3 regions of the Rhodococcus sp. MT28 genome follow, and region 2 is predicted to be linked to each of the others. Evidence: riboswitches for the same ligand, from Rfam matches in the RefSeq annotation. Region 2 holds a riboswitch; each other region holds the start of a gene.
The links. Region 2 has a riboswitch for thiamine pyrophosphate ahead of thiO (glycine oxidase ThiO). Riboswitches for the same ligand answer to the same signal wherever they lie in the genome.
Positions count from the first base shown of each region.

Region 1: another riboswitch for thiamine pyrophosphate. It lies ahead of AC1Q6C_RS28040 (TenA family protein); the one in region 2 lies ahead of thiO (glycine oxidase ThiO).
Region 3: another riboswitch for thiamine pyrophosphate. It lies ahead of AC1Q6C_RS25095 (3-oxoacyl-ACP reductase); the one in region 2 lies ahead of thiO (glycine oxidase ThiO).

Region 1 covers NZ_JBXAFD010000010.1:28,313-31,613, reverse strand. The annotation lists gene AC1Q6C_RS28050 (ABC transporter permease) at 1-53, opposite strand, end outside; gene AC1Q6C_RS28045 (ABC transporter substrate-binding protein) at 31-1,059, opposite strand; gene AC1Q6C_RS28040 (TenA family protein) at 1,059-1,802, opposite strand; TPP riboswitch at 1,790-1,885, opposite strand; gene AC1Q6C_RS28035 (carboxylesterase/lipase family protein) at 1,990-3,301, shown strand, end outside.
Region 2 covers NZ_JBXAFD010000004.1:379,537-382,837, forward strand. The annotation lists gene AC1Q6C_RS18190 (thiazole synthase) at 1-253, opposite strand, end outside; gene thiS (sulfur carrier protein ThiS) at 246-461, opposite strand; gene thiO (glycine oxidase ThiO) at 458-1,537, opposite strand; TPP riboswitch at 1,537-1,683, opposite strand; gene thiE (thiamine phosphate synthase) at 1,710-2,405, shown strand; gene AC1Q6C_RS18210 (hypothetical protein) at 2,654-2,785, shown strand; gene AC1Q6C_RS18215 (NUDIX hydrolase) at 2,878-3,301, opposite strand, start outside.
Region 3 covers NZ_JBXAFD010000007.1:34,413-37,713, forward strand. The annotation lists gene AC1Q6C_RS25080 (TetR/AcrR family transcriptional regulator) at 1-320, shown strand, start outside; gene AC1Q6C_RS25085 (AurF N-oxygenase family protein) at 317-1,306, opposite strand; gene AC1Q6C_RS25090 (DoxX family protein) at 1,410-1,850, opposite strand; TPP riboswitch at 1,989-2,082, shown strand; gene AC1Q6C_RS25095 (3-oxoacyl-ACP reductase) at 2,100-2,864, shown strand; gene AC1Q6C_RS25100 (LLM class flavin-dependent oxidoreductase) at 2,864-3,301, shown strand, end outside.

The DNA of each region.
Region 1 (3,301 bases), on a different contig from region 2:
CGCATGGTCGAGACCAACCGTCCGCTCACGTCAGGACGCGTCGAGATACTCATTGGTGAAGTACTCCGACCAGTCCGGCTTCTGGGTCAACGGCTTCCCGTAGGGTCCGGCGAGCAATCCGTTCTCGAAGAGGAATCCCGAATAACCCGACCAGGTTTCGAGATTCTGGGCGCCCACAACGCCGTTGACGTCTTTCATGTAGTCGGCGGCGAGCATCCGCTGACTCTCACGCACGAGGTCTTCGTCGGTGAAAGCTCCGGGGTTCGCGTCGATGAGATCCTGCGCGGCCTGGTCCGGGTTGTCGGCAGCAGTCTGATATCCGCGTTGAACGGCTTTGACGAACTTGCGTGCCTCGTCGGGATGGTCCTTCAACCACTGCTGGTTGCCGTTGATCACGATCGAATACGCATCGGGGAAGCCGTAATCGGTGTACTGGAAGTACCGCATCGGAGTTCCGTTTCGCTCCGCTTCGAGGCCTTCCCAAGCAAAGTAGGAGACGGTGAAGTCTGCCTGGCCCGAGTACACGGCTTCGTACGCGGAAGTTCCGAGCGTGACCGTCGTGAAGTTCCCGGTCCCGCCGTCGTTGCGGATGATCTGCTGCAGCGTTTCGACTTCGCCGGGATCACCGAACCCGGCGTACGTCTTCCCGTCGAGATCACGTGGGCGCGTGATGTCCGCACGATCCGCCTTCACGCCGATGCCGGTGGCGCGGTGCTGAAGTGGCGCGATGACGGACGTCGTGGCGGCGCCGGCTGCACGGGCGAACGTGGCCTGACTCTGTGTGCTGATGCCGAACTCCGCATTGCCGGCATCGACCAGGGTGTCGGGCGAGGTGTTGTTGTACGGCAGGATCGAGACGTCCAGGCCGGCGTCCTCGAAGTAGCCCTCTTGGAGTGCTACGTACAAACCGGTGTGGTTCGTGTTCGGTGTCCAGTCGAGTGCGAACCGAATGGTCCCGTCGGAAGAGCCGGTGTCAGAGGCGCATCCGGTCAGAACTGTGAACGCGGCTGCGATCGCGGCAGACGTGGCAAGCGTGCGGCGCAGCGCCGCAAACGACATCACGACGCCGGCCAAGGCTGCTGGTGGAGTGCGGAATCCCAGAACATCAGCTCATAGCGGCTGGCGATGCGGAATGCTTCACTCATCGCCTCACGCTCTGTCTCGGTGGCAGCTTCGGCCGCAGCATCGACCAGCACGCGGGCCTGCGCCACCGACTCGTGGAATTCGGGTGCGTCGTAGGTCGTGACCCACTGTGCGTACGGATGCGACGGATCGGCGTCGAGTACCTCGCGCGCTGAAGCGGCAAGATCGCGGCCGACCTCGGCGTAGATCCAGAAGCAGGGGAGTACTGCCGCTGCGGAGACCGGGTAAGGCGCAGTTGCTGCAGTCGCCGTCAGATACGAGACGTATCCCAGGCAGGCCTGCGAATGCTCGAGCCTTCCCGATCCCGCTGGAAGAATTCCACCGGTGAGAAGTCCGTCGTGAAGCGCAGATTCCACTGTCGCTGCCGTGGACGCGGAATTCGACCAGAAGCCCGCGGACTGCGGATCCGGGGCATGGGCCGCGACCAGGGACAACGCTTTCGAATACCCCTCGAGATAAAGCTTGTCTTGCTCGATGTACGTGCGGAACGCGTCGAGAGGCAATGTTCCGTCGCCGAGGCGGCGGAGGAACTCCAGTGAGTCGATCGACTCGCGGAGGGCCTTCGTCTCGGCCCAGAGTCGATCTGTGAACCGATCCGTCGACGGCGCTGTGGCCACCGAGTTTTCGGCAGAATTGTATGCAGGCTGCGTAGTAGCCATGACATCCCTTCGTCAGCATTACCTGATCAGGTTCCCGGGTGTGTTCTCAGCCCCGCCCATGCGGAGCACCCCGTGTCAGAACTAGGCGACCTTAACACCGAGGGGTTGTGTACTCGGCGCACACCCGTCCGAGATTGGTAGGTTTGGTCTTGATTGCCACACGCGCGGGTCGGGAGGGGATTCAGACATGGAGACCGACGTTCGACCAAATCTCGGCGAGGACGGAACTCTGGTGATCCGGGCGCGAGGCGGAGAAGCCCGCGGGTATCCGGATGGCGGTGTATTCGCGTGGAAGGGCATGCCCTACGCAGCGGCGCCGGTGGGTGAGCGGAGGTTCCGAGCGCCACAACCCGCACAGCCGTGGGACGGGGTGCGCGACTGTCGTGAGTTCGGGCCGATCGCGCCGCAAGGCCAGAGTCCGGCGGTTCCGATCGATCGGGCCTTCAAAATCGACGAGGACTGCCTGTCGATCAACGTCTGGGCCCCGCGACCCGACGGCACGCCGCGACCGGTGATGGTGTGGATTCACGGCGGCGCCTACTGCCTCGGATCCGCCGCCCAAACGATCTACGACGGCCGTCATCTGGCTGAAACCGGTGACGTCGTTCTCGTCTCCTTCAACTATCGCGTCGGCGCACTCGGATTCCTGGACCTGTCTGCATTCTCCACCGCGGATACTGTTTTCGAATCGAACTGTGGTCTGCGAGACCAGATTGCGGCACTCGAATGGGTTCGAGACAACATCGACGCCTTCGGTGGTGACCCGAGTGCGGTGACCGTGTTCGGTGAGTCCTCCGGCGCAGGATCCATCACGACGCTCATGACCTGTCCGAGCGCCGAAGGTCTGTTCCATCGTGCGATTGCCCAGAGTCCGCCCGCGACCTCCGTCTACGGGGCCGAGCGCGCCAAGACCGTGGCGGAGCGGTTTCTCGAACTGCTCTCGATCGACCCCGAAGACGCAGGCGATCTGCTGACCACGGATCTGGAACTGCTCGTCAAGGCAAGCGATGATTTGGTCAACGAAATTCCGACCCGGATTCCGGGAACTTTGGCGATGGCACCCGTTGTCGATCGCGATCTGGTGCCGCACTACCCGGTTGCGGCTTTCCAGAAGGGTTACGCGCACCGAATCCCACTGATCATCGGTTCCAACAAGGACGAGGCGTCGATCTTCAAGTTCATGAAGTCTCCGCTGATGCCGGTGAGTGCGCAGTCCGTCGAGGCAATGCTCCAATTACTGGCCGACGATCACCCCGACATCTCCGCGACCAAACTTGCCGAGATCATGTCGGCTTACCCTGACCATGCGAAACCGAGTGGCGCGCTGGCACTGTCACGGGACGCGGCGTTTCGCATGCCGACCCTCTGGATCGCAGACGCGCACTGCAGGCATTCCCCTACATGGGTCTACCGCTTCGATCACGCGACGCCGATGCTCAAGGCGGCGCGGATCGGCGCGGGCCACGCGACCGAATTACCTTATGTATTCGGCAATTTCG
Region 2 (3,301 bases):
TCAGGACCGCTTCGGCGGCGCCCCGACACCCGGCGGTGTTCGGCAACGGTTCGATTCCGAGGCGACGAAGCAGGTCCAGAACGCCGGTGCCGCCGGCCGCGTCGACTCGCCGCATCGCGACGGTGGTCAGTTCGGTACCGGAGGCGACAAGCGCTTCCTCGAGGACCGCAAGGTTGGCGGCGCCGCCTGTCCCCGTGATGAGCCGGGAACCGAAACTGCGGCCCGCGATAGTGAGAAGGTCCTGCTCAGCCACCCTGCACCGCCGTGAGGATCTCGATTTCCCAACCACGTCCGACGGATTCGTCCCAACGCCCGCGAGGAAAGAGCGCACCGTCGACGGCGACGGCGATGCCTTTGCTCGGCAACTCGAGGTGCGTCAGAAGTTCGGTCACCGTGACTGCTCGATCGAACTCGAGATCTTCGCCGTTGACGGTGATCCCGATCGGGACCTGCTCACTCATGAATTTTCCTTAGCTACTGCGAACCGCTCGGGTTCGGTTCCTTTTACCTCGACCAAAGATGTGCCGTTCAGCAACGCGACCGTCGCATCGGCGGTGACGGGCGTCAGCAGGACTCCGTTGCGGCCGTGCCCGGTGGAGACGACAACACGATCGGACACGCGCCCGATCAACGGCAGGTTGTCCGGCGTCATGGGACGCAGACCTGCCGCGCACTCGTACAGTTCGTATTCGCCGATCGCCGGCATCAGTGCCTCGGCGTCGTTGATCAGGTCCCGTACTCCGGCCATCGTGACCTGTGTGTCCTCACCAGACTCGTATTGTGTTGCGCCGACGACGATTCCGTCACCGCGCGGGACGAGGTAGGCGGGCCGCCCGTGGACGCTTCCGCGGATGGTGCGGCTGGGCGCCGGGGTGACTCCAGGCCTACTGCGCAAGCGAAGGATTTCGCCCTTGACCGGGCGTACCGGTAGCCCGGGCCACAGCTTGGGTGACGCGATACCGGCGGTGAGCACTGTCTGATCGGTATCGAGTTCGGCGAGGTCGTCGACGGCCCGCGCGATCAATTCGACGCCGGATTCCGCACAGGCCTTCTGCAACGCCGCCAGCAGAAGTCTGTTGTCGACGGCGGACTCACCGACAGCCATCAACCCCGACCGGATGCCCCGGCCCAGCATCGGTTCGAGTTCACGGATGCGCGCGCGACCGAGAACTTCGAGTTCGTGCCCCTGCGAGCTCACCCACTCGGCGATGGTCTGCAGGTCCTGCGCGTCGGCAGCGTCGAGTGCAACCGTCAGCGAGCTGTCCGCGGTGAAGACCGATTGCCCGAATTTTCCGAGCTCCTCGCCGAACGTCGGCCACCGTTCCAGGGACGCTGCACCGATTGTCAACGCGGTTTCTTCACCCGGCCAGCCTTCGGAAAGCGGGGCAAGCATTCCGCCCGCCACCCACGAAGCACCTGATCCAATGGACGGGTCGTACAACCGAACGGCCCACCCGTCGCGGGCTGCTCGCCACGCGATAGCGAGACCGATGACACCGCCGCCGACAACCGACACCGTACGAGCGTGTGTACTCACGAAACTCCACCTCCACTTCCTGCGCCGGCATGATCCGGGTCAGGTCTGACGGTCGGGATCTGGTCGCGATCCCCTCTCAGCCCTACGAACCTCGCAGTCACGACAAAAAGTGACGACGACGTTTCAGGACTCCCGTGTCGAACCTTGCTCCCTAGAGGCTACCGTTTGCTCCGTGCACCCCACACATCCCAGTAACGACATCGACCGGCGCGAGCGCCTGGCAGCAGCACGGCTGTACCTGTGCACCGACGCGCGCCGCGAGAAAGGCGACCTCGCGCAGTTCGCCGAGGCAGCATTGTCCGGCGGAGTCGACATCATCCAATTGCGTGACAAAGGCTCTGCCGGTGAGCGCGAGTTCGGCCCGCTCGAGGCCAAGGACGAACTGGTGGCGCTGGGCATTCTCGCGACCGCAGCGCGACGCCACGGCGCATTGTTGGCCGTCAACGATCGCGCGGATCTCGCGATGGCTTCCGGCGCCGACATCCTCCACCTCGGCCAGAACGACATTCCCGTCCCCTACGCGCGAACCGTTGTCGGTGAAGACGTAGTCATCGGCCGTTCGACGAGCAGTCGCGCGCAGGCGAGTCTGGCCGCCATCGAAGAGGGCGTCGACTACTTCTGTACCGGGCCGGTCTGGGCGACACCGACCAAACCGAATCGAAGTGCGTCCGGTTTGGAACTGGTTCGATCGACCGCCGACGCCGCACCGCCGCGGCCCTGGTTCGCGATCGGCGGCATCGACGAGGAACGTCTGCCAGAGCTGCTCGACGCCGGCGCCACGCGCATCGTCGTCGTGCGTGCAATCACGCAAGCATCGGATCCCCAGGCGGCCGCGCAACGCCTCGCCGCAGCCGTCGCTGGGCGCTGAAAGCCGGTAACTGGCGTTCGTCAAGTGTTTGCCGGGCGATTTCCGCACAGTTACGGGTCAGCACGCCTGACTCGAATTATGAACGGAAGTTGTCCGATCAGACAACAAACTCCCAGTTCCTAGGTGCGATTGGATGTCCGAAAAGTCGGATTAAGTGATCTTGCTCACAGTTGCTTCGATTGCGTGTCACATCCCATTCGGTTTGTTGTAGTTTACCTCCAGTTACTAACTGAACCTAGGAGCACTAAATGGGATCCCTCGACACCGGCTCGCTCAGCACCGAATCGCTCGAAGACCTGAACCTCGGCAAGATCAGCGAGCTGCTCAAGCTCGGTATCACCGCGGTCAGCTTCATCACGGCGCTGAACTCGCTCAGCTGAGCCTCGTTTCGGTCGACGACCGAAACACCGAAGGGCCGGACTCCCGCGGAGTCCGGCCCTTCTGCTGTGTATGAACTGTGAAGACTCGAGTGCTACGACTGCGTACTCGACGCCTCGGACAGGTTCTGGTCACTGCCTGACTGCTCACTGCCTTGGTGGGAACTACCCGACAACCATCCGAATCCGCCGTCCTCGAGCACGACGGTGTGCGGATCGCCGTCCACGGCCACAACAGGCTCGGTCCGGAGGTCGGGCCATGAGGAACCGAAGCCCGGATGCAGCGGCAGTGAGTCGACGTCGGCTTCGCGTACCCACCGCAACTCGGTGCTCTCACCATTGGCAACCGTCGACAGTGGATGCGCCGCGTCAGCCACGACGGTGGTGTAAGTCCACCCGCTCTCGGCGCGCATCGTCACTACTTCCCCGCGGACACGGACGGCGTCCTCGGCGATACCTGCTTCTTCGTGTGCTTCCCGGACGGCAGCGTGCGTCGTGCTCTCGTGTGAGTCCCGCGCA
Region 3 (3,301 bases), on a different contig from region 2:
GTCTGAAGGCCACAATCGCCGACTCCGCCCGCACCACTATCACCGAAGTCGGTCGATCCGTGGGGATCGACTCCTCACCCTTCGATTCACTACCGTTCGCAGTGGTGACAATGGTCGAGGGCACGCTCACCCACTGGGTCCGAAGCACCGATCCGAAACCGAGCCGCGAAGAGATCGTCGCCGACCTCGCGAAATACACCTGGTACATGTTCGACGGCGTTGCCCGCTCGAGCGGACTACAGATCGATCCCCATGTCGAATTGTCCACGCTCATAGCCGAGCTGGTGTCCTCCGACGGAGGAACTTCGCGGCCGGACTAGATCCGGGTCTTGTCGGAACGCTTCGGCTCGCCGCGGTAGCGGGCGTAGTCGCCGTCGATGCGCAGCTTTCGCCACGCACGCTTCGACACCGGATTCATCAATCCGAGTTCGTCTGCCAGGGCTCGCATTTCGCCGAAGTAGTTACCCAGGATGCGGCGTGAATGCGGGCTCCCCCAGAAGGCGCTCTTCATCACCTCGTCCGGGATTCCGAATTCTTCGGCGAATTCCTTTGGCGGTGACATGATTTCACCCGCAAGCCAACGCATCGCGCCGGGGAAGGCGACCGATGTGATGGCTCGACTCGTACGACTGAGTCTGGGGACGTGATTGCGCAGGAACTCGTGAGCAAACGAGATGTGTCTCGCTTCTTCGGCGATGTGGATCTCCATGGTGCGGAGCATCGCCGGCGGCGTGTCCTTACCCTCACGGATGAGATCCTTCTGGAAGTGGTCGATCGGTTCTTCACCAGCCAGAATGCCGATGAAGAAGATGACCGGGAACTTTGCTCCCAGCACTCCGATGATCGGCGACAGTCGCCGGAACATCGGACGCATACCCGGCACGTCGATGTCCATGCGATTGACGAGTTCCTGGAACATCTGGATATGATTGCACTCTTCGGTCATCTCGTGCAGGCAGTACCGGAACTCAGGCGACTGGTTGGGTAGCGCCATGATGTATTGCAGCATTCCCCGGATCAAGATGCTCTCGAAGGCCGAACCCACCTTGGTCACGTTCGCCTGACGCCACATTCCCATGGCGATTCGACGCTCCAACGACTGATCCTGGTACCACTGCGTCGCCCCGAGGGGGTCCGACACGGACGAGAGCACCCATCTCGGATCATGCGGATCGATCGCGAACTCTGGTGAATCCCAGTCGATGTCGAGATAGGGATCGAAACTGCGGGCAACTGAGCCCTCGGACAAAGTCTGCAGTACCTGGTGGTACGGCTTTTCCACTTCGATCGACGCTGACCGAGCCATCGGTGTCTCCTCACGGCCAGTCCGTCGATTGCAGTCGACGGACTTGAATGAGGTCAAACATAATGGGACACCGCGTCCCACGCAACCCCCTCGGGGGCCTATTTCAGGCCCGACGCAGCGGGATGATCTCGCGAACCTTCTCGTCCCGGAGATACAGTCCCGCCCACATGACGATTCCGGTGTAGACGGCAAACAGGGTCGTGCTCAGCAGAGGCTGTTCAGCTCGAAGGTTGGTCAACACCGCTCCCCCCAGGTAACCGGTGAGCAGAATCGCGCCGAGTATCGACGTTCGCGGAATCACGTACAGCGCAAGGCAGATCAGTTGCACCACCCCAGCCGTCAATGCCAGCGAGTCCGGCAACCCAAGTTCAGCCGACGCATCCTTGACTGTCTGAAGGTTGAGAATGTGGATGATGCCGTCGAAGAGCATGAAAACGACGAACAGCCCACTCAGGACGTATCCGAGCTTGCGAGCCGTGGCCGAAGGTGTCGTCGTCGTGGCGTTACCGGAAACAGTTTCGTTGTGGACGGGCTGGGTGGTCATCGGAATCTCCTGGGGCGAAGGCGAGCGGCCGGTTGCCACTTCGCTTGCAATTACGACTCCCGAGCGATCGAAAACTCATCGCGCCGGCCGTTACAACGCACCCGGCGTTCAGGACGATTCACCGCTCGTGGTCTGATGGTCGGTGACACGGGGTGCCGAAAAAGTCGGCTGAGATCAGACCCGATGAACCTGACCAGTTAGCACTGGCGGAGGGATGTCGACATGACCGAACAGCAATTTCAGCGCGCATTGAACCTGGACGAGCAGATCGTTCTGATCACCGGTGGCGCCCGCGGGCTCGGCGCCGCACTGAGCCGAGCATTCTCCCGCTCGGGGGCCCGGGTGATCGTGAACTACAACAAGAGCCGTGACACCGCCGAGACCCTGGTCACCGAACTGGGTGAGGATCGAGCCTTCGCAGTCCAGGCGGACGTGACGGACCGCAGTTCCGTCGACCAGTTGTTCTCCGCTGCACGCGAGAGATTCGACGCACCGATCTCGACCGTGGTCGACAATGCACTGGTCGACTTCTCGTTCAACGGCGATGCCCGGCCGAACGCGGACACGATCACCTGGGCCGACTTCGACTCTCAACTACGCGGAGCTGTTGCCGGAACACTCAATACCACCCAGGCAGCGCTACCAGGCATGCGCGAACTCGGCTTCGGCCGAATCATCACTGTCGGAACCAATCTGGTCCAGAATCCGGTAGTTCCGTACCACGACTACACCGCTGCCAAGGCCGCACTGTTGGCACTGACACGGACGCTGTCCGCCGACCTCGGTCCGGACGGGATCACAGTCAACATGGTCTCGGGCGGCTTGCTCCGCACCACCGATGCGAGCGCCGCAACACCGGAAGCCGTGTTCGACATGATCGCGGCAAGCACTCCCCTGCGCCGAGTCACCACGCCGGACGAATTTGCCGACGCTGCACTCTTTTTCGCCTCACCATGGTCACGGGCCGTGACCGGCCAGAACCTGGTTGTCGACGGCGGACTCGTCAAGAACTGATGGGCGCACAGCTGCGGATAGGTGCGTTCCTGCTCGGTTGCGGACATCACAGTGCGGCATGGCGTCATCGCGACTCACCGGTCGAAAGTCTCGGCGGCATCACGTATTACGAGTCGCTCGCCCAGATCGCCGAACGCGGCAAGCTGGACGCCGTCTTCTTCGCTGACGGTCACAGTGTTCGCGAACCCGAGTCGGGTGCGTCGTGGTTTCTCGAGCCGATCACCGCATTGACTGCCATGGCGCGAGCGACAGCGGACATCGGCCTGGTGACCACCATTTCCACCACTTTCTACACGCCATTCCACGCGGCACGACTGTTGGCCTCGCTCGACCACATCAGCGGCGGACGGGCCGGCTGGAACGTCGTGACCTCGATGTTCGACCAGGAGGCGCGCAACCACGGACTCGAGGCGATGCCCGATCACGCCTCCCGATAT